4 regions of the Streptomyces sp. NBC_00704 genome follow, and region 2 is predicted to be linked to each of the others. Evidence: riboswitches for the same ligand, from Rfam matches in the RefSeq annotation. Region 2 holds a riboswitch; each other region holds the start of a gene.
The links. Region 2 has a riboswitch for cyclic di-AMP ahead of OG802_RS29950 (M23 family metallopeptidase). Riboswitches for the same ligand answer to the same signal wherever they lie in the genome.
Positions count from the first base shown of each region.

Region 1: linked by a shared signal. The riboswitch ahead of OG802_RS14415 (transglycosylase family protein) and the one ahead of OG802_RS29950 (M23 family metallopeptidase) in region 2 are both predicted to bind cyclic di-AMP.
Region 3: linked by a shared signal. The riboswitch ahead of OG802_RS20830 (transglycosylase SLT domain-containing protein) and the one ahead of OG802_RS29950 (M23 family metallopeptidase) in region 2 are both predicted to bind cyclic di-AMP.
Region 4: linked by a shared signal. The riboswitch ahead of OG802_RS16840 (M23 family metallopeptidase) and the one ahead of OG802_RS29950 (M23 family metallopeptidase) in region 2 are both predicted to bind cyclic di-AMP.

Region 1 is NZ_CP109000.1:3,307,125-3,312,547, forward strand. Features, by position in the region: gene eno (phosphopyruvate hydratase) at 1-1,181, opposite strand, end outside; gene OG802_RS14415 (transglycosylase family protein) at 1,574-2,287, opposite strand; cyclic di-AMP (ydaO/yuaA leader) riboswitch at 2,291-2,476, opposite strand; gene OG802_RS14420 (transglycosylase family protein) at 2,685-3,758, opposite strand; gene OG802_RS14425 (cytochrome P450 family protein) at 3,948-5,258, opposite strand.
Region 2 is NZ_CP109000.1:6,900,019-6,905,441, forward strand. Features, by position in the region: gene OG802_RS29945 (alpha-galactosidase) at 1-1,465, shown strand, start outside; cyclic di-AMP (ydaO/yuaA leader) riboswitch at 1,750-1,927, shown strand; gene OG802_RS29950 (M23 family metallopeptidase) at 1,932-2,897, shown strand; gene OG802_RS29955 (SGNH/GDSL hydrolase family protein) at 3,183-3,968, shown strand; gene OG802_RS29960 (SIMPL domain-containing protein) at 4,159-5,124, shown strand; gene OG802_RS29965 (TetR/AcrR family transcriptional regulator) at 5,133-5,423, opposite strand, start outside.
Region 3 is NZ_CP109000.1:4,756,670-4,762,092, forward strand. Features, by position in the region: gene OG802_RS20815 (M56 family metallopeptidase) at 1-173, opposite strand, end outside; gene fahA (fumarylacetoacetase) at 428-1,639, opposite strand; gene OG802_RS20825 (HAD family hydrolase) at 2,015-2,839, shown strand; gene OG802_RS20830 (transglycosylase SLT domain-containing protein) at 2,985-3,464, opposite strand; cyclic di-AMP (ydaO/yuaA leader) riboswitch at 3,468-3,684, opposite strand; gene OG802_RS20835 (polyprenyl synthetase family protein) at 4,725-5,423, shown strand, end outside.
Region 4 is NZ_CP109000.1:3,875,317-3,880,739, forward strand. Features, by position in the region: gene OG802_RS16835 (aldo/keto reductase) at 194-1,138, opposite strand; gene OG802_RS16840 (M23 family metallopeptidase) at 1,369-2,403, opposite strand; cyclic di-AMP (ydaO/yuaA leader) riboswitch at 2,413-2,579, opposite strand; tRNA gene OG802_RS16845 (tRNA-Met) at 2,883-2,956, opposite strand; gene OG802_RS16850 (dihydrofolate reductase family protein) at 3,031-4,158, opposite strand; gene OG802_RS16855 (MarR family winged helix-turn-helix transcriptional regulator) at 4,230-4,754, shown strand; gene OG802_RS16860 (GTP cyclohydrolase II) at 4,920-5,423, shown strand, end outside.

The DNA.
Region 1 (5,423 bases), 3.6 Mb from region 2:
CGGGCCGGGGCGCCGGTCTTGATCTGGCCGCAGTTCACCGCGACGGCGAGGTCGGCGATGGTGACGTCCTCGGTCTCGCCGGAGCGGTGGGACATCATGCACTTGAAGCCGTTGCGCTGGGCCATCTCGACGGCGTCCAGCGTCTCGGTCAGCGAGCCGATCTGGTTGACCTTGACGAGCAGGGCGTTCGCGGAGCCCTCCTCGATGCCGCGGGCGAGGCGCTCGGGGTTGGTGACGAAGAGGTCGTCGCCGACGATCTGGACCTTGTCGCCCAGCTTGTCGGTGATGACCTTCCAGCCGGCCCAGTCGTCCTCGAACAGCGGGTCCTCGATGGAGACCAGCGGATACGCGGAGACGAGCTCCTCGTAGTACTCGGTCATCTCGGCGGCCGAGCGGGACTTGCCCTCGAACTCGTACGCGCCGTCCTTGTAGAACTCGGACGCGGCCACGTCGAGGGCGAGCGCGATCTGCTCGCCGGGGACGTAACCGGCCTGCTGGATGGCCTCGATGATGAGGTCGAGCGCGGCGCGGTTGGACTCCAGGTTCGGGGCGAAGCCGCCCTCGTCGCCGAGACCGGTGGACAGGCCCTTGGTCTTCAGCACCTTCTTGAGGGTGTGGTAGACCTCGGCGCCCCAGCGCAGCGCCTCGGAGAAGGACTCCGCGCCGATCGGGGCGATCATGAACTCCTGGATGTCCACGTTGGAGTCGGCGTGCGAGCCGCCGTTCAGGATGTTCATCATCGGAACGGGCAGCAGGTGCGCGTTCGGGCCGCCCAGGTAGCGGAACAGCGGCAGGTCGCTGGCCTCGGAGGCGGCGTGGGCGACGGCGAGCGAGACGCCGAGGATGGCGTTGGCGCCGAGGGAGCCCTTGTTGTCGGTGGCGTCCAGGTCGAACATGGCCTGGTCGATCAGGCGCTGCTCGGTGGCGTCGTAGCCGACGAGCTCCGGGCCGATCTGCTCGATGACGGCGAGGACGGCTTTCTCGACACCCTTGCCGTGGTAGCGGTTGGGGTCGCCGTCGCGGAGCTCGACGGCCTCGAAGGCGCCGGTGGAAGCGCCGGACGGTACGGCGGCACGACCCGTGCTGCCGTCGTCGAGGCCGACCTCGACCTCGACCGTGGGGTTGCCTCGGGAGTCCAGGATTTCCCGGGCTACGACGACGTCGATGGACGGCACGAGCATCTCCTTCTTGGGATGTGACGCTGGTTGTGCGGGGCCCGCGGGCCGTGACGGACCGCGGCGGGCCTTGCGACTAGAGCCTAACCGTCCCCGGGCCGTCGGCAGCCGACCGACCGTCCCGTGGACAGACAGACCGTACCCATTGTTCACGCCCGGAACAAAGGGGGTGGCCGAGAAAGGCCGACGGGGGCCCGCGGACGGGCGTCCGGACAAAGAGAAACCCCGCTCCGGTGCGTACGGGGGAACACGCACCGGAGCGGGGAGCCCGTGGGGACGGGGGCGGCCCTCACCGGGTCCTCATGAGGCCCTCGCCAGGCCTTCATCAGGACCTCGTCAGGCCCGAAGTGTGCGGGCCTCGGCCGTGGGAGAGCTGTGGCTTCCCGGGGAGCCGGCTGTCACTTCAGGTGCAGCTGCTGGCCCGGGAAGATGAGGTTCGCGTCCTCGACGATGTCCTTGTTCAGCTCGAACAGCTTGTGCCAGCCGCCCTTGACCTTGTGCTTCTCGGCGATGGAGCTGAGGGTGTCGCCCTTGACGACCTTGTACTCGCCGTCGCCCTTCTTGACCTTCTTGCCGGTCGGGGTGGTGACCGTCTTGGACTTCTTGGTGGCGGCCGGACGGTCGGTGGAGCGCGAGGCGCTCTGCTTCTCGGTCGAGCGGGCGCTGCTGCCGCTGTCCGAGGAGTTGGAGGAGCTGGACGAACCGGAGGAGTTCGAGGAGTCGGAGCCGCCGTTGTACGAGGCGCCGGACAGGCCCGTGCCGCACACCGGCCAGGCGCCCTTGCCCTGGGAGGCGAGCACCTTCTCGGCGACGGAGATCTGCTGCGACTTGGAGGCCTGGTTGGCCTGCGCGGCGTACTGCGTGCCGCCGTACGCGGCCCAGGTGGAGGCGGAGAACTGAAGGCCGCCGTAGTAGCCGTTGCCGGTGTTGATGGACCAGTTGCCGCCGGACTCGCACTGGGCGACCGTGTCCCACTCGGAGGCGGTGGCGGCGGAGGCGCTGCCGGCCGCCATCAGCGGGGCGGCGATGGCGACACCGGTGACGCCGGCCAGAGCGGCGGCGCGGGTGGCCTTGGACGGACGACGGTGCTTGCCCTTGGCGGAAAACAGCATGGTGGATCCCCTCACCGACGCCTGCGAGGTGAGCTGTCGGGTTCGGGCCGTGTGAGTTGCCCGGTCACTCCTCCACGGAAGCGATCGCTTCCCGGAGGGGTGACTTCACCCCAAGCCGGATCCAGCCTCTACAGCCGGTCCCGGCGCTTACCTTGGGTCCCCCGCTCCTGCCTACGGCGCTTGACGCGACGACTGTTCCCGGACTGCCGCTGGCAGGATTCGGCGTTGCGACGGCCGGGGCTCGGGTTGCCGAGCGGCCTCGACCGTAGACACGTGATCCGCCGAATTTCAAAGACGATCAGGGCTTCTGAGACTCATCCCACACTTTCACCAAACCGGACATTCGGCGCGAAGCGTGACGTGAACTCCCGCTGTATTTACCGGGTTTTGCGCCCTATTAGGCCCCTGTGTCGAGGGTCTGACCGGGCGCGATGTCGCTCGGGTCGCCGCCGATGAGGTCCTTGTTCTCGGCGTACAGGCCGCGCCATCCGCCGTCGAGGCCAAGGGAGTCGGCGATGGACGCGAGCGAGTCCCCCTCCTGGACGACGTAGGTGGCCGCGGCGTGCCGGCCGGCGGTGGCGGGGGCGGTGCCGCTCGGCGCGACGTTCGTGGCGCTCTTGGCCGTGTCCTCGTCGGCGGTGGGCCCGCGGTGCCGGCCGGCGCCGAGGGAGCCGGTGTCGACGAGACTCCAAGAGCCCACATCCTGGCCCGAATTGTCCGACTCGTTCACTTCCGGGGTGACCGTGGAGGATCCGTCGCCCGCAGCACCCGCCCCCTTGCCCGCGGCGGAGCCGGTGGAGTCACCCGCGGCGGAGGAAGAGGCCGAAGGGGACGAAGAGGATGAAGCCGAGGAAGAGGAGGAAGCGGACTCCGAGGGCGAACCGCTGGGATCGGTGGTCGAGTCGGACGAGTCGGACGATCCGTCCGCGCCGGACGAGCCGTCACCCGAACCGTCCGCACCGCCGGTGGAGCCCGTCGAGTCCGACGACCCGGAACCGGACGATCCGGACAGCCCTCGGGACAGATCGGACAGTCCGGAGGAGGCCGAGCCGGAGGAGTCGTCCGCCAGGCCGGTGTCCACGGGCAGCGCGCCGTTCGCCTTGGTGAGGCCGGACGTCAGCCCGCAGGTCCCCCACGCGCCGATGCCCTGCGCCGCGAGCACCTTCTGCGCCACCGCGATCTGCTGGTTGCGGCTGGCCAGGTCGGGACGGGTCGCGTAGTCGAGCCCCCCGTACGTCTCCCAGTCCTTCTGGCTGAGGCTCAGACCGCCGAGCTCGCCGTCGCCCTTGTCGGCGCTCCACGAGCCGCCGGTCTCGCACTGCGCCACCTTGTCCCACACCGTGCCGTCGGCGGCGCTGGCGCCGGAGGCGGCCAGCAGCGGGATGGCGATGGCCGAACCGGTCACCCCGGCCGCGACGAGGAGGGCCGGAGCCTGACGGGGGCGACGGTGCCGACCGTTCCCGGAGAGCATGCGAGGGCCTTTCTGTGGACAGCAGTGACCGGCGCGGCGTCCGAGACCGGCCCGTCGCGCTGACGAGTGAACGTATAGGCAGACGATCACTTGTCACAAGTTCATGCCGCGCAGATCACGTGAAGATCACAGAGTTGAGGACCGGTCACCTTTGCTCCGTAGAACGGTCACACTCCGGCTGACTTTCGCTCAGATCCGGGCCTGTCCGGAGCCGGAACGTTCCGGAGCGAACTCCACCGGCAACGTCCGCAGCCCGCGCATGATGAGCCCGCCCCGCCACCTCAACTCGGCCGGATCCGCCGCCAGTCGGAGATCGGGCAGCCGTGTGAGGAGAGTGGCGAGCGCGGTCCGTCCCTCCAGCCGGGCCAGCGGGGCGCCCAGGCAGTAGTGGATGCCGTGGCCGTAGCCGAGGTGCTGGTTGTCACGACGGGACAGATCCAGCACATCGGGGTCCGCGAACCGCGCCGGGTCGCGGTCCGCCGCCGCGAGGACGACGAGGACGGGGTCGCCCGGCGCGATGTCCTGCCCGCCGATCCGCAGCGGCTCGGTCGCGAACCGCCAGGTCGCCAGTTCCACGGGCCCGTCGTAGCGCAGGAGTTCCTCGATGCCCGTCTCCAGCAGGGAGGGCTCGCCGTCGTCCCCGGCGAGCGACCTCTGCAGGCGCGCACGCTGCTCGGGGTGGGTGAGGAGGGCGTAGGCGCCGTTGCCGATGAGGTTCACCGTCGTCTCGAAACCCGCGAACAGCAGGATGAACGCCATGGCGGCGGCCTCGTTCTCGGTGAGGTGCTCACCCTGGTCGGAGGCGCGGATGAGACCGGAGATGAGGTCCTCGCCCGGCGCCGGCCGAGCGGGCAGCTCCGCGCGCTTGCGGTGGATGAGCTCCAGCAGATAGCCGCGCATCTTCTTCACCGACCGCGCGACCCCGCCACGCGGCCCGCCGCCGTGCCGGATCATCATGCCCGCCCAGTCCCGGAAGTCGTCCTGGTCCTCGCGCGGGACGCCCAGCAGGTCGCAGATGGCGTAGATGGGCAGCGGGAAGGCGAAGTCGTGGATCAGGTCGGCCTCGCCCCGCTCCGCGAACCGGTCCAGCAGCTGATCGGTCAGCTCCTGCACCCGGGGCGCGAACTCGGCGACCCGGCGGGGCGTGAACGCCTTGCTGACCAGGCGGCGCAGCCGGGTGTGGTCGGGCGGGTCGATGTTCAGCAGATGCGTCATCAGCTCGGCCTTGCGCTCGCCGGGGATACCGGTCTTCCCCTTCGCGTGCGCGGGCTCGTCGTGGTGCGCCGGATTCTTCGACAGCCGCTGGTCGGCGAGAGCCTCCTTCGCGTCGGCGTACCGCGTGACCAGCCATGCCTCGACACCACTGGGCAGTCGCGTGCGATGCACGGGCGCGTGCTCGCGCAGCCAGGCATAGGCGGGGTAGGGGTCGGTGGCGAACTCCCAGGTGAACAACTCGGGAGCGGGCGGGACGTCGGCCTGGGGACGGGGCGGGTTGGTCACTCCACGACGGTAACCGGACCCCGGAGGACGCGTTCCGCGGGCCTGCGGGGGGCGAGCGAGGACACGTTCCGGCGGGCGGCGGGGCAGGGGGGCGGGCGAGGAGGCTGGGCGGGGAGGCGGGCCGGGCAGGCGGCGTGAAGTGGTCAGCCACCGCACGCCCGCCCC
Region 2 (5,423 bases):
CGACACCGACGCCACCGAGGAGCGCGGCGAGGTCTACGGCTGCGCGCTGGCCTGGTCCGGCTCCTGGCGGATCGCCGTCGCCCAACTCCCCGACGCGCGCGTGCAGATCACCGGCGGGGCCGGATACGACGACTCGGGCCTGCTGCGCCTGGCCGCGGGTGAGGCCTTCACCACGCCCGTCTTCGCGGGCCTGTGGAGCGACGCCGGCTTCGGCGGGGCGAGCCGCGCCTGGCACGCCTACCAGCGCGCGCACGTCGTCCCGGACGCCGAGCAGGACCGGCCGGTGCTGTTCAACTCCTGGGAGGCGACCTACTTCGACATCTCCGAGGAGCAGCAGGCGGCCCTCGCGCGGCGGGCCGCGGCGATCGGCGTCGAGCTCTTCGTCGTCGACGACGGCTGGTTCGGGGCGCGCACCGGCGACCACGCCGGACTGGGCGACTGGCACGCCAACCCCGACCGCTTCCCTCACGGGCTCAAGCCCCTCGCGGACCAGGTGCACGACCTGGGCATGCGGTTCGGCATCTGGGTCGAGCCCGAGATGGTCAACCCGGACAGCGACCTCTACCGGGCGCACCCCGACTGGGTGCAGTTCCAACCGGGACGAAAGCGGACGGAGTTCCGCAATCAGCTCATGCTGAACCTCGCGCGCGAGGACGTCCAGGAGTACCTCTGGGAGCAGCTCCACGGGCTGCTCTCCAGCGCCCCGATCGACTACGTCAAGTGGGACTTCAACCGCTGCTTCACCGACGCCGGCTGGCCGGACGACGCCTACCCGCAGCGCCTGTGGGTCGACCACGTGCGGGCCCTGTACCGCCTGCTGGACCGGCTGCGGGAGGCCCACCCCGGCGTCGCCTTCGAGTCCTGTTCGGGCGGCGGCGGGCGCGTCGACCTCGGCATCATGAGCCGCACCGACCAGGTGTGGACCTCCGACAACACCGACCCGCTCGACCGGCTCGACATCCAGCACGGCTTCAGTCAGATCCATCCCGCGCGCGTCATGGCCGCATGGGTCACCGACAGCCCCAACGCCCAGCTCAACGGCCGGGTGAGTTCGCTGCGCTTCCGGTTCGTCAGCGCCATGGCGGGGGTCCTCGGCGTCGGCGGCGACCTCTCCGAGTGGAGCGAGGACGAACTCGCCGAGGCGCGTCGCTGGGTGGACCTCTACAAGGACATCCGGCCGCTCGTGCAGCAGGGCGACCTCTACCGGCTGCGCCCTCCGGCGGGCGGGCTGAGCGCCGTGCAGTACGTGCGCGGCGACGAGAGCGTCGTCCTCGCCTGGCTTCAGGCCCAGCGGTACGGCGAGCCCGTTCCCGCCCTGCGGCTGCGCGGACTCGACCCGACGGCGTCGTACGAATGCCGCGAAACGGGCGAAGTGCACCGGGGTGCGGTGCTGCTGCACCACGGACTCCGGGTCGGCCTGCGCGGTGACCTCGATGCGACGGTTATCCGACTGCGTCGCATCTGAGCTTTCTGTCCGAATTGAAGCCTTCGTTCCAACTCGCCGGGAAATAGGGGGGACTGGAGAACCGTCACGTGAGCAGCGTCATATCCGTGACCGTACGTCGCGCGTCATGTTCACGTAATTCGCGTGGTTCTCCTGTGCCTTGAGGGTGGGAGAGGCACGTGTTTCACGCAGGGTGACGGGGGATCCCCGGCGGGGATCAAGAGAAACGCGTGAACGGTGCAACCTTCGCTTGTCTCCGTGCGTCCGGGTCGCTTACGTTCCACCCCAATCCGGACGGACGCCGAATCCTGCCACCGCCCGGATCCCGCACACTCACCCGTGCATGGCAGGAGCGGGGGACCCACAGGCACAACCGCCTGTTCCGGTTCCCGGAACAGGCTAGGGGTCAAGTCGCGCCTCGGCGCGGCCGGGCATCTCCAGCCCGCACCCGACAGCTCACCTCGCAGGCGCCGGAGAGGAATTCGTCATGCCCGCGAAGGGTAAGCACCGCCGTCCCAAGGCCCAGCGTCTCACCCGCTCCATAGCCGTCGCCGGAACGGGCGGAGCCGCACTCGCCCTGCCGCTGATGGGCGCCTCCGGCGCTCACGCGGCCACCCCCGGGTCGGTCGCCCAGACGTCCGCGCAGTCCGTCACGCAGACGGCCCCGGAAAAGGCCGTCCAGGCCGTCCAGGCCGCCGGGACGACCCGCAAGACCGCCACCGCGAAGACGTACACCGTGCGGTCCGGCGACTACCTCTCGAAGATCGCGGACGAGCAGAACGTCAGCGGCGGCTGGCAGCGGCTCTACCGCGACAACCGCGCGGTCGTCGGCGACGACCCGTCGCTGATCCACCCCGGCCTCCGGCTGTCGATCGGCAAGAAGGCCGCCTCCGGCGCCCACCAGCCGTCCGGCTCGTCGTCCTCCCGGTCCGCGTCCCCCAAGTCGCCGTCCGCGTCGGGTTCGTCGAAGGCTTCGCAGTCCTCCGCGTCGAAGACGTCGGCCTCCTCCCCGAAGACGACCCAGGCCGCCGAGAGCAGCGCCGGCGGTTACGTCCTGCCGGTGTCCGGGGCCGCCATCGGCACCCCGTACCACCAGTCGGGCAGCATGTGGTCCAGCGGCTACCACACGGGTGCGGACTTCGTCGTCCCCACCGGCACCACCCTGAAGGCCGTGGGCGCGGGCACCGTCGTGTCCGCGGGCTGGGGCGGCGCGTACGGCAACCAGGTCGTCATCAGGCTCGCCGACGGCTACTACGCCCAGTACGCCCACCTCTCCCAGCTCTCGGTCTCGGCCGGCCAGACCGTGACCGCGGGCCAGCAGGTCGGCCTCTCCGGGGCGACCGGCAACGTCACCGGTCCGCACCTGCACTTCGAGATCCGCACCACGCCGGACTACGGCTCCGACGTGGACCCGATCGCCTACCTGCGCGCGCACGGCGTCTCCGTCGGCTGACCCCCCGGCCACCCCGCCTGACACGCAGCCGAAGGCCGGGCCCCCACCGATCGAAGGATCCGGGGCCCGGCCTTCGGGCTGTCCGCACGCCACCGGTCCCGCACCGCACGGAGCCGTCTGCGGACCAACGACGTCCCGGCGTGATCGCTTATTCCCTGATTGGCAAACTCTTTAGGAGTGGCTTATCTCACCGACCGTCAACCCCTGCCTACGGTCGCGTAAGTCACATTCGAAGGTGAATCATGAACTGCTGTGGCAGACGATTCGAAGAGTGACAACAGATCAGTGATCGGGTCGTACGTGGCGGTGGGGGACAGCTTCACCGAGGGCGTAGGCGACCCGGGCCCGGACGGGGCCTTCGTCGGCTGGGCGGACCGGTTCGCGGTCCTCCTCGCGGACCGGCGGCCCGAGGGCGACTTCGACTACACCAACCTCGCGGTCCGCGGGAAGCTGCTCGACCAGATCATGGAGGACCAGCTCCCCAGGGCCGTGGAACTCGCCCCGGACCTGGTCTCCTTCTGCGCGGGCGGCAACGACATCCTCCGTCCCGGCACCGACCCGGACGAGGTCGCCGAGCGCTTCGAGCGCGCGATCTCGGCCCTGAGCGCCGTCGCCGGCACCGTCATGGTGACCACCGGCTTCGACACCCGTGGCGTCCCCGTGCTCAAGCACCTGCGCGGCAAGATCGCCACGTACAACGGACATGTGCGCGCCGTCGCCGACCGCTACGGCTGTCCGGTGCTCGACCTGTGGTCCCTGAAGTCCGTGCAGGACCGCAGGGCCTGGGACGGCGACCGGCTGCACCTCTCCCCGGAGGGGCACACGCGCGTGGCGCTGCGCGCCGGCCAGGTCCTGGGCCTGGAGGTGCCGGCCGACCCGGAGCAGCCCTGGCCGGTGCTCCCGCCGCGCGGCACCCTCGAGGTGCGGCGCGACGACGTCCACTGGGCGCGCGAGTACCTCGTGCCGTGGATCGGCCGCCGGCTGCGCGGGGAGTCCTCCGGCGACCACGTGGTCGCCAAGGGCGCGCTGAAGCCGGACGACATCAGGATGCGGATCTCCGCCGTCGCCTGACGGGCGCGGGCGGAGGGGCCGGCCCCACCCGGCGGGCACGCGCCGAGCCGGTGCGGCCCGAGCGGGTGGGCCCGAACCGGTGTGGTCCGAGCGGGTGCGGCGGGCCGCCGGCCTCAGGCGGCCGGCCGCTCCACCAGTGAGGTGACCGGACGGGAGTGGCGTCCCCGCGCGCGGAGGGGCGGGTGCTGGGATGACCGCACCCGCCTCCCTGCTGACGTCCGACACCCCCGAGGACCGGTCCCGCATGCCTCTTTCCCGTCGCTCCGTCGCCGCGGCCGTCGTCTGTCTGCTCGCCGTCGGCGTCCCGGCGCTCGGCGCGGCGCCGGTGCTCGCGCTGCCCGCCCGCCCGGCGGCCGCACCCCGGCCCGCGCAAGCCGAGCCCACGCCCGTCCCCGAGCCCGCTCCGGCCCCCGAGTCCGCTCCGGCCCCCGAGTCCGCTCCGGCCCCCGAGTCCGCTCCGGCCCCCGAGTCCGCTCCGGCCCCCGAGCCCACTCCTGTTCCCGCGCCGGATCCCGCTTCCTCCGTGCCCGCGCCCGCGACCGTGACGGTGACCGGGGAGGGCAGCGCGAGCGCGCCGCCCGACCTCGCGGTCGTCGGGGCCGGGGTCGAGACCTCCGCCAAGACCTCGCAGTCCGCCCTGGACGCGCAGAACCAGGCCGCCGCCGCGCTGCTGGCAGCCGTCCGCGCCCAGGGCGTCGCCGAGCGGGACATCCACACGCGGAGCGTCACCCTCACCCCCCTGCACGACTACACGGACGGCGCCCCCCGGTTGACGGGCTATCAGGCGGCCCAGTCCTTCACGGTGACGGTCCGCGAGGTGGTGCGGACCGGCGCGGTCCTTCAGGCAGTCACCGACGCGGCCGGCGCCGCGGCCCGCGTCGACTCCGTCGTCTTCGACGTCTCCGACCCCGCTCCGCTACAGGCCCGCGCCCGAGAGGCCGCGCACGCCGACGCCCACGCCAAGGCGGAGCAGTACGCCCGCCTCAGCGGCCGCCACCTGGGCGCGCTGGTCTCCCTCAGCGAGGACGCCTCGAGCTACCCGCGCCCCGTGCCGCCGTCCGGGGAGACCTCCGGCGCCGGCACCGGCGCCGTGCCGGTCGCACCCGGTGAGATCCGGGCCGGGGCCACGGTGACGGCGGTCTACGCCCTCGACTGACCGGCCGCTCAGCGCGTCGAGACGTCCGACGCCCCCGGGGGCAGGCCCAGTTCACGGTCGAGCGCCTCGTCGACCCACTCCTGCGCCCGCGCGCGGGACACCGCGCCGTCGTAGGACGTCACCTGCACGGCGAGCCCGTCCAGCAGGGCCGTCAGGCGCAGGGCCGAGCCCGCCGGGTCCGGGCACGGGAACTCGCCCGCCGCCACGCCCTCGGCGATCACCTCGACGAGGGCGGCCTTCCACTCCTGGTCCAGCCCCCGGGCCACCTCCCGCAACGCCGGTTCGCGCAGCGACACGGC
Region 3 (5,423 bases), 2.1 Mb from region 2:
CCCAGCACCAGGGCGGTCAGACAGCACAGCAGGACGGTGGCGACCAGGCACTGCCACACCCACAGCCCCACCACCGGCTCCCGCTCGGGCCAGGCGGAGCGGGTGAGCGCACGCGGGACCGGCACGGCGGCCGTCAGCGCGACGACGCTCAGCAGGAGCAGGCAGACAGTCATGCCACGGGCTCCGGATCCTGGTCGGGAAGGGGGCGTGCCGGTCGCGCGGGGCGTACCGCTCGCTCACGCGCGCGGTTCCGCCACGGGCGGCGGGCCCGGCCCGAGGACCGTGCCCGCCGCCAGTATGACGGCGGACACCCCCGCGAGTCAGCCCACGAAGGCGCTCCGGTTCGAAGCCGGCCCCGGACGGGGGCCGGGAGAGGCTGCGGCCGGTTGGGCGCTACCTGCGTGACTGCCTACCCGGGGCCTGGGGTCTATCCGGCGGTCACTCGTCCGCTCACCTCGCCCAGGCCCACCGGGGTGCCGTCCGGGCCGGGGGCCTGGGCGGAGAGGGTCACGATGTCGCCGTCCTCCAGGAACGTCCTCTTGCCGTCGGGGAGTTCGAGCGGGTCGCGGCCGTTCCAGGTCATCTCCAGGAGAGAACCGCGCTGGTCCGGCTCCGGGCCGCTGACCGTGCCCGAGCCGTACAGGTCGCCGGTGCGCAGGGAGGCGCCGTTGACGGTGAGGTGGGCGAGCTGCTGGGCGGCCGTCCAGTACATGGTGGCGAAGGGCGGCTCGGAGATGGTGTGACCGTTCAGCGCGACGGAGATCCGCAGGTCGTAGCCGGCGGGCTCGGCGGCCGCGTCGTCCAGGTAGGGCAGGAGGGCGTGGGTGCGCGCCGGGGGAGCCACTCGCGCGGCGTCCAGCGCCTCCAGCGGGGTGATCCACGCCGAGACGGAGGTGGCGAACGACTTGGCCAGGAACGGGCCGAGCGGGACGTACTCCCATGCCTGGAGGTCACGGGCCGACCAGTCGTTGAGCAGGCACAGGCCGAACACGTGCTCCCGGAAGTCGCTCATGGCGACCGGGCTGCCCTGCGGCGAGGGCGTCCCGACCACGAATCCGACCTCGGCCTCGATGTCGAGCCGCACGGAGGGGCCGAAGACGGGGGCCGGGTCGGAGGGGGCCTTGCGCTGGCCCGAGGGCCGTACGACGTCCGTGCCGGAGACGACGACCGTGCCGGACCGTCCGTGGTAACCGATCGGCAGGTGCTTCCAGTTGGGCAGCAGCGTGTCGGCGGTGTCCGGGCGGAAGATCGCGCCGACGTTACGGGCGTGGTGCTCGGAGGAGTAGAAGTCGACGTAGTCGGCGACCTGGAAGGGGAGGTGCAGTGTCACGGCGGACAGGGGCCGGAAGAGCGGTTCGACGGTGGCTCGGTGCGCCGGGCTCGTCACCCACTCCGTCAGCTCGCGACGCACCTGCGTCCAGACCGGACGGCCCGCCGCCATCAGCGGGTTGAGGGTCGGCGCCGCGAGCAGCGCGGCGTGGGACGAGCCGAGCGCGCGGGCCGCCGCACCCGCGTCGAGGACGTGGTCGCCGAGGCGGACGCCGACGGTCCGCTCGGTGGAGCCCGGCAGCGAGAAGACGCCGTACGGCAGGTTGTGCGGACCGAAGGGATCGCCCTCGGCAAGGTCGAAGGGGGGCATCGGGTACTGCCTCTCTTTCGTGTTCGTGCGCTCTGTGGTGCTCGCCAGGTGAGCCCGCCGATTCCGCGCGGATGCCGCGGGTGCGCCGAGCCGGGCCACACGTTACGGCCGACCTCGGGGAAGCGGCACGGGGGCGGGCCCGTCGAGGCGGCCCGGACGGACGCGCCGGCGGTGGCGGGGGAGGTGGGGGAGGCGCTGCGGGCGCGGCGGACCACGCGACGCCCCGGCCGGGCGGGTGCCGGAAGGCGCTTCTTCGAGCCGGTCGTCAACCACCGACGGTCAGTCGCCGAAGGGGAGTTGGCAGAACCGGACCGGACCCGGTCGCTGTTCGGTTCCCGTCGAACCAGGGCGGTGCGGGGTCCGTATTCTCTGATCATGGCCGCACCCACCGCATATGCCGCGCGCACCGCGTACTCCCTCATCGCCACCGACCTGGACGGAACGCTGCTCCGCGGCGACGACACCTTCTCCGACCGGTCCCTCGACGCGCTCGCGCGGGTGGCGGCCGCCGGTGCACGCCACCTGGTGGTGACGGGACGTCCCGCGCCCCGCGTGCGGCCGCTGCTCGACCGTCTGCACAGCAGGGGGCTCGCGGTGTGCGGACAGGGCGCGCAGCTGTACGACGCCGGCGCGGACCGTCTGCTGTGGTCGGTCACCCTGGACCGGGAGCTGGCCGAGACGGCGCTCGGCAAGATCGAGGCGGAGGTCGGGCAGCTGTACGCGGCCGTCGACCAGGACGGCGTCGACGGGCTGACGCTCATCGAGCCGGGCTACCGGATGCCGCACCCCACGCTGCCCGCTCTGCGCGTCGCCCGCCGCGACGACCTGTGGTGCGAGCCGATCAGCAAGGTGCTGCTGCGCCACCCGTTCCTGTCCGACGACGAGTTGGCGGCGACGGCCCGCTCGGTGGTCGGCTCGCTCGCCACGGTCACCATGTCGGGGCCGGGCACGGTGGAACTCCAGCCCTGCGGGGTCACCAAGGCGACCGGGCTGGCGCTGGCCGCCGAACACCTGGGGCTGCGGCCCGAGGACACCGTCGCCTTCGGGGACATGCCCAACGACATCCCGATGTTCGACTGGGCGGCGCGCGGTGTCGCGATGGCCAACGCGCACCCGGAACTCAAGGCGATGGCCGACGAGGTCACGACGTCGAACGAGGACGACGGCGTGGCCGTCGTCCTCGAAAGACTGTTTCCCTGAGCCGGGCCCCGCGCGCTCGGCACGGGCGGTGCGCCCGGCGCTCGATGCGTTGTTCACGCGCCGGACGTCAGGTGTCAGGCGTCATGTGTCACGCGCGAACGCGCCGGGGGCCGAGTGCCGGGAGCCGAGTGCCGGGGGCCGGCTGTCAGTACGCGCTGAAGACGTTGTCGATGGAGCCGTAGCGGGCGGCCGCGTAGTTGCAGGCGGCGGTGATGTTCGCGACCGGGTCGTAGGAGTCCCAGGACGTGCCGTCGACGTGGTAGGCGCGGAAGGTCGGGTCGATGACCTGGAGCAGTCCCTTGGAGGGAATGCCCGCGGCCGCGTTGGAGTCCCACAGGTTGATGGCGTAGGGGTTGCCGGACGACTCGCGGATGACGTTGCGGTAGATGCCGTTGTACGTCCCCGGGATGCCGTGCTGCGACATGACGTGCAGCGAGGCGCGGATCCACCCGTCGAGGTTGTTGGAGTACCCCAGGCTGGTGGCGGTCGCGACGGTCGGGGTCGCGGCGGAGGCGGTGGTGGCGCCGATCAGCGGGAGTGCCAGCACGGCGACTCCGGTGCCGGCGACGGCGAGCTTGCGGGCGAGGCGGGCGGTGCGGGTGCGGCGGTGAGCAGCAGCGGGCATGACGGTTTTCCTCTCCAGCGCCTGCGAGGTGAGCTGTCGGGTTCGGGCGGGGAGCTGCCCGGTCGCGTCCTGACGGTCGCGACTTCACCCCGAGCCACGACGGGCTGCCCGAAACGTCCGGAAAACATCCGGGACGTCAGGAACATCCGTTGCGGCGACTTACCTGGTTCCCCCGCTCCTGCCGTGCGTTCTCGATGGGTGTCATGGGCGGCGGCAGGATTAGGCGTCCGCCCGACAGGCCGGGAACGTATGCGAGAGCACATGTCCGGAACAAGTACCGGATTCACAGATCACCCCTATTGACCTTGGTCTGTGGTCTATGGGGTGCTTGATCCTTTGTGGGTGCAAAGGGTCAACTTGCTTGAGGCGTGCGGAGAATCGGTGAAGGACGGGCGAGGGGTGACCGGTCTCGGGGAGTGAGCCAACTCACCTGGGTCCACAAGGGCGGCGAAACGGGCATTAGCCCCAACTCGTCGTCAAACGAATGTCGATGAGTTGTCGTCCGCCATGTCGCGCCACGTCGCGCCGCGCCGTCCCTCGGGGGGAGCCGCTCCGCCCTTCCTCGGAAGGGCGCTCCGCCCTTTCGGGGAGGCGGCACCGTCCCGCCGGGGGCGGGGAGTGGGCGACGGTCACGGAGGGGGGCGCGTGACAGTCGTCACGCCGGGCGGGGTGGGGTGGGGTGGATCGGTGCGGGTCGGGTCCGGCGGGAGGTGCGGGAGTGTGGGTCCGCGTGAGGAGCGTGAGCCCGCACTGGGGCCTGCGCGCGCGTGCGGGACCGTGCTCCTGCGTGAGCGTCCGGCGGGGCGGGTGTGTGCGGGTTCGTCGTCCGGCGGGTGCGGGTCCGACGTCCGCGGGTGGGGATCTGCGACCCGGCCTGTGCGGGTCCGGCGTCCGGTGTGTGCGGATCTGCGGCCCGGAGTGTTCGGGTGTGTGGTCCGGCGTGTGCGGGTCTGTGGTCGGGCTTGTGCGGGTCTGTGGCCGGGGGTGGCCGCGTGCGGCCGCATGATTCGCGGCGCCGGGGCAATCCGATGGGTGTTCCGGCGGGTGTCCGACCGTACGAGCTGATCAGGAACTCGGCGGGTGGAATCCGGTGCCGCCCCGCCCGACGGAGACGGTTCCCGGGCGAGCCCATTCGAGCCCGGGGGACGTGGGGGCTATCGGTGATCGAAACGTGACCGGATACGCTGACTTGAGTGGTGGCAGCGACCTATCGACAAACCGCGTAATCGCCAGTGGACACCAGCAGACAGGAGACCCCTCGTGACCGTCGTCGGGCCGTTCGGGCTGAGCGTGCGGGACCAGGCTCTGGAAGCCGATGTCCAGGCCGGATTGGCGGCTGTCGAGGAAGGCTTGCTCGAGGCCACCAAGAGTGAGGTCCCCTTCATCACGGAGGCGGCACAGCACCTCGTGCGGGCGGGCGGGAAGCGGTTCCGGCCGCTGCTCGTGGTGCTCGCGTCGCAGTTCGGGGACAAGCACGCGCCGGGTGTCGTGCCGTCGGCCGTGGTGGTGGAGCTGACCCACCTGGCCACCCTGTACCACGACGACGTGATGGACGAGGCCGCCGTGCGGCGCGGGGTGCCCAGCGCCAACGCCCGCTGGGGGAACTCCGTCGCCGTCCTCACGGGCGACTTCCTCTTCGCCCGCGCCTCCCACATCCTGGCCGACCTCGGCCCGGAGGCGGTGCGGGTGCAGGCGGAGGCGTTCGAGCGGCTGGTCACCGGCCAGATCCTGGAGACGGCCGGTCCGACGGACGGCCGGGATCCGGTCGATCACTACCTCGACGTCCTCGGCGGCAAGACGGGCTCGCTGGTGGCGGTGGCCTGCCGGTTCGGGGCGATGATGTCGGGCGCCGACGAGACGGTCGTCGACGTCCTGACGCAGTACGGCGAGCGGCTGGGCGTCGCGTTCCAGCTCGCGGACGACGTCCTGGACATCGCGTCCGACTCGCGCGAGTCGGGC
Region 4 (5,423 bases), 3.0 Mb from region 2:
GGGAGCCCGCACAAGACCGAAGCCGCATGAGAAGGGCGAATCCGCTTCAGCCCGAGGACACGATCAGCCCAAGGACCGGGCCAGCCCGAGGACCGGACCGGACCAGCCCAGGGACCGGATCAGCCGGAGCCCGGAACCCGCATCCCGCGTCCCGCACCCCGCAGGACCCCGGATCAGGCCGCAGGCTCCCCGATCAGGCCGAAGCCCGCGTCAGGGTGTCGAGTTCCGTGCTCGTCAGTTCCAGGTCCGCCAGTGCCAGCAGCGCGGGCAGTTGCTCGACCGTGCGGGCGGAGGCGATCGGCGCGGCCACCGTCGGCTGCGCGGCGAGCCAGGCCAGGGCGACCGTGGCGACCTCGGCGTCGTGGGCCCGGGCGACCTCGTCCAGGGCGCTCAGGACCCGGCGTCCCCGCTCCGTGTCGAGGTGCTTGGCGGCGCTGCCGGAACGGGCGCTCCGCACGGTCGTGCCGGGCCGGTACTTGCCGGTGAGGAAGCCGGAGGCCAGCGCGAAGTACGGGACGGCGGCGAGGCCGAAGCGGGCGGCGACGTCCTGGAGGCCGCCCTCGTAGGTGTCGCGCGAGACCAGGTTGTAGTGGGGCTGGAGGGCGACGTACCGGGCCAGGCCCTCGCGGTCGGAGAACTCCAGGGACTCCTGGAGGCGCTCGGGAGAGATGTTGGAGGCGGCGATGTGCCGCACCTTGCCCGCCCGCACCAGCTCGTCGAGCGCGCCGACGATCTCCTCGACCGGCACCTCGGTCTTGTCGAAGTGGGTGTAGTAGAGGTCGATGCGGTCGGTGCCCAGCCGGCGGAGGGAGGCGTCGGCGGCGGCCTTGATGTTGTCGGCGGACAGGCCGGGGAACTCGGGGTGCTGGCTCACCTTGGTGGCGATGACCACGTCGTCGCGGTTGCCCCGCGCCTTCACCCACCTGCCGATGACGATCTCGGACTCACCGCCCGAGTTGCCGTCGACCCAGGCGGAGTAGGAGTCGGCGGTGTCGACGAAGTTGCCGCCGGCGGCCGCGTAGGCGTCGAGCACGGCGAAGGAGGCCGCCTCGTCCGCCGTCCAGCCGAAGACGTTGCCGCCGAGGGCGAGCGGGAAGACCTCGAGGTCGGAGGAGCCGAGAGTGCGCAGAACAGTCATGGTTCAACTCAACGGTCACCACGCCCGCGCCCATTCCGCCCGTACCGCGAAGAACATGTGAACAGCCGCGCCGCACCCGGCACGACCGGGTCTGCCCGGCGCGGCTTCAGGGGTGTACTCGGCGGCGTGTACTCGGCGGCGTGCCGCGCCACATGCTCCAGGGCGCCCGTCCCAGGGCGCCCGTCGGGCACATCCTCAGGGACGTTCCGGACGGGCGCCCCAGGGGTGTCTCAGGGGTTGAGGCCCTTGCCGCGCAGCCAGGCCGCCGGGTCGATGCCGGTGGGGTTGCCGTCCGGGTGCACCTCGAGGTGGAGGTGGGCGCCGGTGACGTTGCCGGTCGCGCCCACGCGGCCGATCACGTCACCGGTGGCCACTTTCTGGCCGACGCTGACGTTGATCGACGACTGGTGGCAGAACCACAGCTCGGTGCCGTCGTCCAGAGTGAGGATGGTGCGGTAGCCGTAGGAACCGGCCCAGCCCGCCTCGGTGACGGTGGCGCTGTGGACAGCCTTGATGAGGGTGCCGGTGGGCGCGGCGAAGTCGAGACCGGTGTGGTAGCCGGAGGACCAGAGGGAGCCGGCCTGCCCGAAGGTCGAGGTGATCGTGTACGAGGAGGTCGGCAGCGTGTACTGCTTGGCCAGCTCGGCGAGACGCGCGGCCTCGGCCTTCTCGGCGGCTTCCTCGGCGGCCTTCTTCTTCGCGGCGGCGGCCTTGGCGCGCGCTTCCTTCTCGGCCTTGGCGACGGCGTCGGCCTCGGCCTTCTTCGCGTCGGCCGCCGCCTTGACCTCGTACTGGGTGTGCTGCGACTCGACCTGCGCCATGATCCGGCTGCGCAGGGCCTCGCCCGCGTCGGCGGCGCCGCTGTCGTCGGCGTCGGTGGTGTCGACGGCGGTCTCGGACCCGAAGGCGCTCAGGGCGGACGCGGTCTCCGGGGCGGGTTCGTCGTCGGAGATGAGGGAGCCGACGTTCGGCAGGTCCGGTATCGAGATGGAGACCGGGGCCTTGCCGGTGTTGGCGCTGGCCATCCCGCCCGCGCTGACCGCGGCTATGACGCCGACGCCGAGGACGGTGGAGCTGCGGGCGAACCCGCCGCCGCGCTGCTTGGCGACCCGGTGCTTGCCCCGGACCGGGCGGACGGAGTCCGCGGTGGGGTTCCACTCCTCCCAGGGACCCTCGTCGGTGCGGTGGTCGCCGTAGCCGAAGGAGTCGGCGGACCACTGGCTCGGCGCGTACGGGGCCTCGGGGGCAGGCGGGTTGGACGCCACGAGGGCGCGCTCCTTTCCTTCCGTCGCCTACCGGGTTAGCTGACGGGTTCGGAGCGGGAAGGTCTCCTACGCGCGTATACCGGTCGTGGACTCTGCGAGTTCACGACGGCTTCCGCGTGATTCACCCCAAGGTGGTGGTTCCCCGGTTCCCTTGCGGGATTCGGCGCGTGCGCACGGAGCCGGCTCTGGTGCCGGCTGGGACGGCCGCGCTGCGTTATCGAACGTTAATAGACCCGGGGGTGGGTTTCCAAGCTCTTCTGCTTGATCAACAACATTTCCGACCTGGACTTTCAGGCCATCAGCGGCCGAAAACGGGCGAGTTGACCCCGGCCTCGCACGCCCCCGTGGCCACAGGCGTTCTGACGGCGACTCAGCACCCGTGCACAGGGCGGCCGTACGGTCACGCACCGTGAGGGGGAGGTTCGGGGGAAACGCACCGAGGGCCGGAACCCTTTCGGATTCCGGCCCTCGGCCTTCAGTAGCGGGGACAGGATTTGAACCTGCGACCTCTGGGTTATGAGCCCAGCGAGCTACCGAGCTGCTCCACCCCGCGTCGTTGTGACTCCAGTCTACGCTACTTCCGGGGCCCCGATGACCACGCTCCCGGACGCCTCACATCAGGGCGCCTCACACCAGGTGCCGGTTGGGGGCCTTCGCCCGCTCCTCGTACTCCGGCAGGAGGAGGACGTCGACGCCCGCGGCCGTCAGCAGACCGGCGCCGTCCGCCTCGGTCACGAAGGTGTCCGGCTCCCGCCAGGCCGTGACCACCCGGCGCACGCCCGCGTCGAGGATGAGCCGGGCGCAGGGGGCGGGCCGGGAGGAGCGGCGGGCGCAGGGTTCGAGGCTGCTGTAGACGGTGGCCGTGCGCAGGCGCGGGTCGGCGGGGCCGAGCTTGGCGAGGGCGGCCTCCTCGGCGTGCGCGAGCGGGTCGCCGGCCTCGCGGGAGTGCCCGCGGGCGAGTTCCGTCCCGTCGGCGGCGACGATCACCGCGCCGACGCTGAACGCCGTGTCCGAGGGCGGGCACTGGGCGGCCAGCTCGCAGGCCAGGGCGAGCCAGTGCCGGTCGGCCGCGGCGGCGAGCGGTCCGGCGCCGGGGGCGGTGGGCTCGTAGCGGTGCAGGACGACGTCCTCGATGCGCCGGGTCTCCACCAGGCGCAGGCGTCCGCCCTGGTAGCCGCCGGGCCCGAAGAGGCGGGGCGCGTCCGGGTCGCCCACGAACAGCGGGGCGAGGACGAGCTGGAGTTCGTCGGCGAGCCCCTGCAAGAGCAGCTGGGTGTGGACGGTTCCGCCGCCCTCGACCATGAGGCGTCGCACGCCGAGTTCGTCGTGGAGGTGGGTGAGGAGGCGGCGCCAGTCCAGTTCGGGGCCGAGCGGGACGAGGTCGGCGGCGATGCCGAGCGCGCGGGCCCGTTCGGCGCCCTTGTCCGTCGTGTACAGGGCCTTCGCGCCGCCCGTGTGCCAGAAGTTCGCGTCGGGGTCCAGGTCGCCGGAGCCGCTGACGGTGACCTTGAGGGGGTACGGGGGCCGTCCGGCGGCGACGCGGGCGGCGCGGCGCTCGGGGGAGTTCACGAGGAGGCGGGGGTTGTCGGCGCGGATCGTGCCGGCGCCGATGAGGACGGCGTCCACGGAGGCCCGTACGGCGTCGACGCGGTCGAAGTCGGCGGGGCTCGAGAGCAGCAGCCGCTCGGGGCCGGTGTCGTCCAGGTAGCCGTCGAGGGAGACGGCGGCGGACAGCAGGACGTACGGGTACGGCATCGACGTGCTCCCGGGCTATGTCTTCCGACGGCGATCTTGGTTCAAGTTTGAAACAAACCTACACTGGGGGCATGACGACCCGCTGGCTCACCCCCGAGGAGCAGCGCGCCTGGCGCGCGTACGTTGCCGGCTACCTCCTGCTGGAGGACGCGATCGACCGGCAGCTCCAGCAGGACGCGGGCATGCCCCACCCGTACTACTCCATCCTCGCCAACCTCTCCGAGACCCCGGAGCGGCGGCTGCGGATGACCGATCTCGCGGAGCGGCTGAAGATCACCCGCAGCCGGCTGACCTACGCGGTGTCCCGGCTGGAGAAGGACGGGCTGGTGAGGCGCGAGGAGTGCCGCTGGGACAAGCGCGGCACCGTCGCGGCGCTGACCGACGAGGGCATGGCGGTGCTGCGGGACGCGGCCCCCGGCCATGTCGCGACCGTCCGGGCCGCCCTGTTCGACCGGCTCACCCCCGAGCAGGTGGGGCAGTTGGAGGAGATCTTCACGCAGGTCGCCCGGGGGTTCCAGGGCGACGGGGAGAACGAGGCGGCGCCCGAGGACCTCCCCTGGCGCCGGCGTTCGACGCCCTGCTCCGGGACGCAGTGAGCCGCGTCACACGACCGTTGCTTCAAATTTCAAGCATGGGGTAGGGTCTCGTCTCGTCGGATGTGCTTCAAATCTGAAGCAGTAGCCGACACGGCACCACCGCATCACGGCATCACCGCATCACCGCATCACCACGTCATTCGCCCCCGGACCCGGGAGACCCGCATGCCCGACACCCCCGCCGCCACCCCGCGCGCCCGCGTCCGGGTTCCGCTGCGCTTCCACGACGGCTACTCGGTCGACGCCGAACTCGTCACCTTCCACGGGCTGACCGACAGCCTGGAGCACGTCGCCGTCGTGCTCGGCGACCCCGCGCCCGGCGCCACCCCGCTGGTCCGGCTGCACTCCGAATGCCTCACCGGCGACGCGTTCGGCTCCGCCCGCTGCGACTGCGGCCCCCAACTGCGCGAGGCCGTCGAGCGGATAGCGGCGACGGGCGGCGTCCTGCTCTACCTCCGCCAGGAGGGGCGCGGCATCGGCCTCTACAACAAGCTCGACGCGTACGCACTCCAGGACCAGGGCCTGGACACCTACGCCGCGAATGCCGCCCTCGGCCTGCCCGAGGACGACCGCGACTACACGGCCGCCGCCCAGATGCTGCGCGCCCTCGGCATCACCAGCCTGGACCTGCTGTCCAACAACCCCGACAAGGCCGAGCAGTTGCGGGGC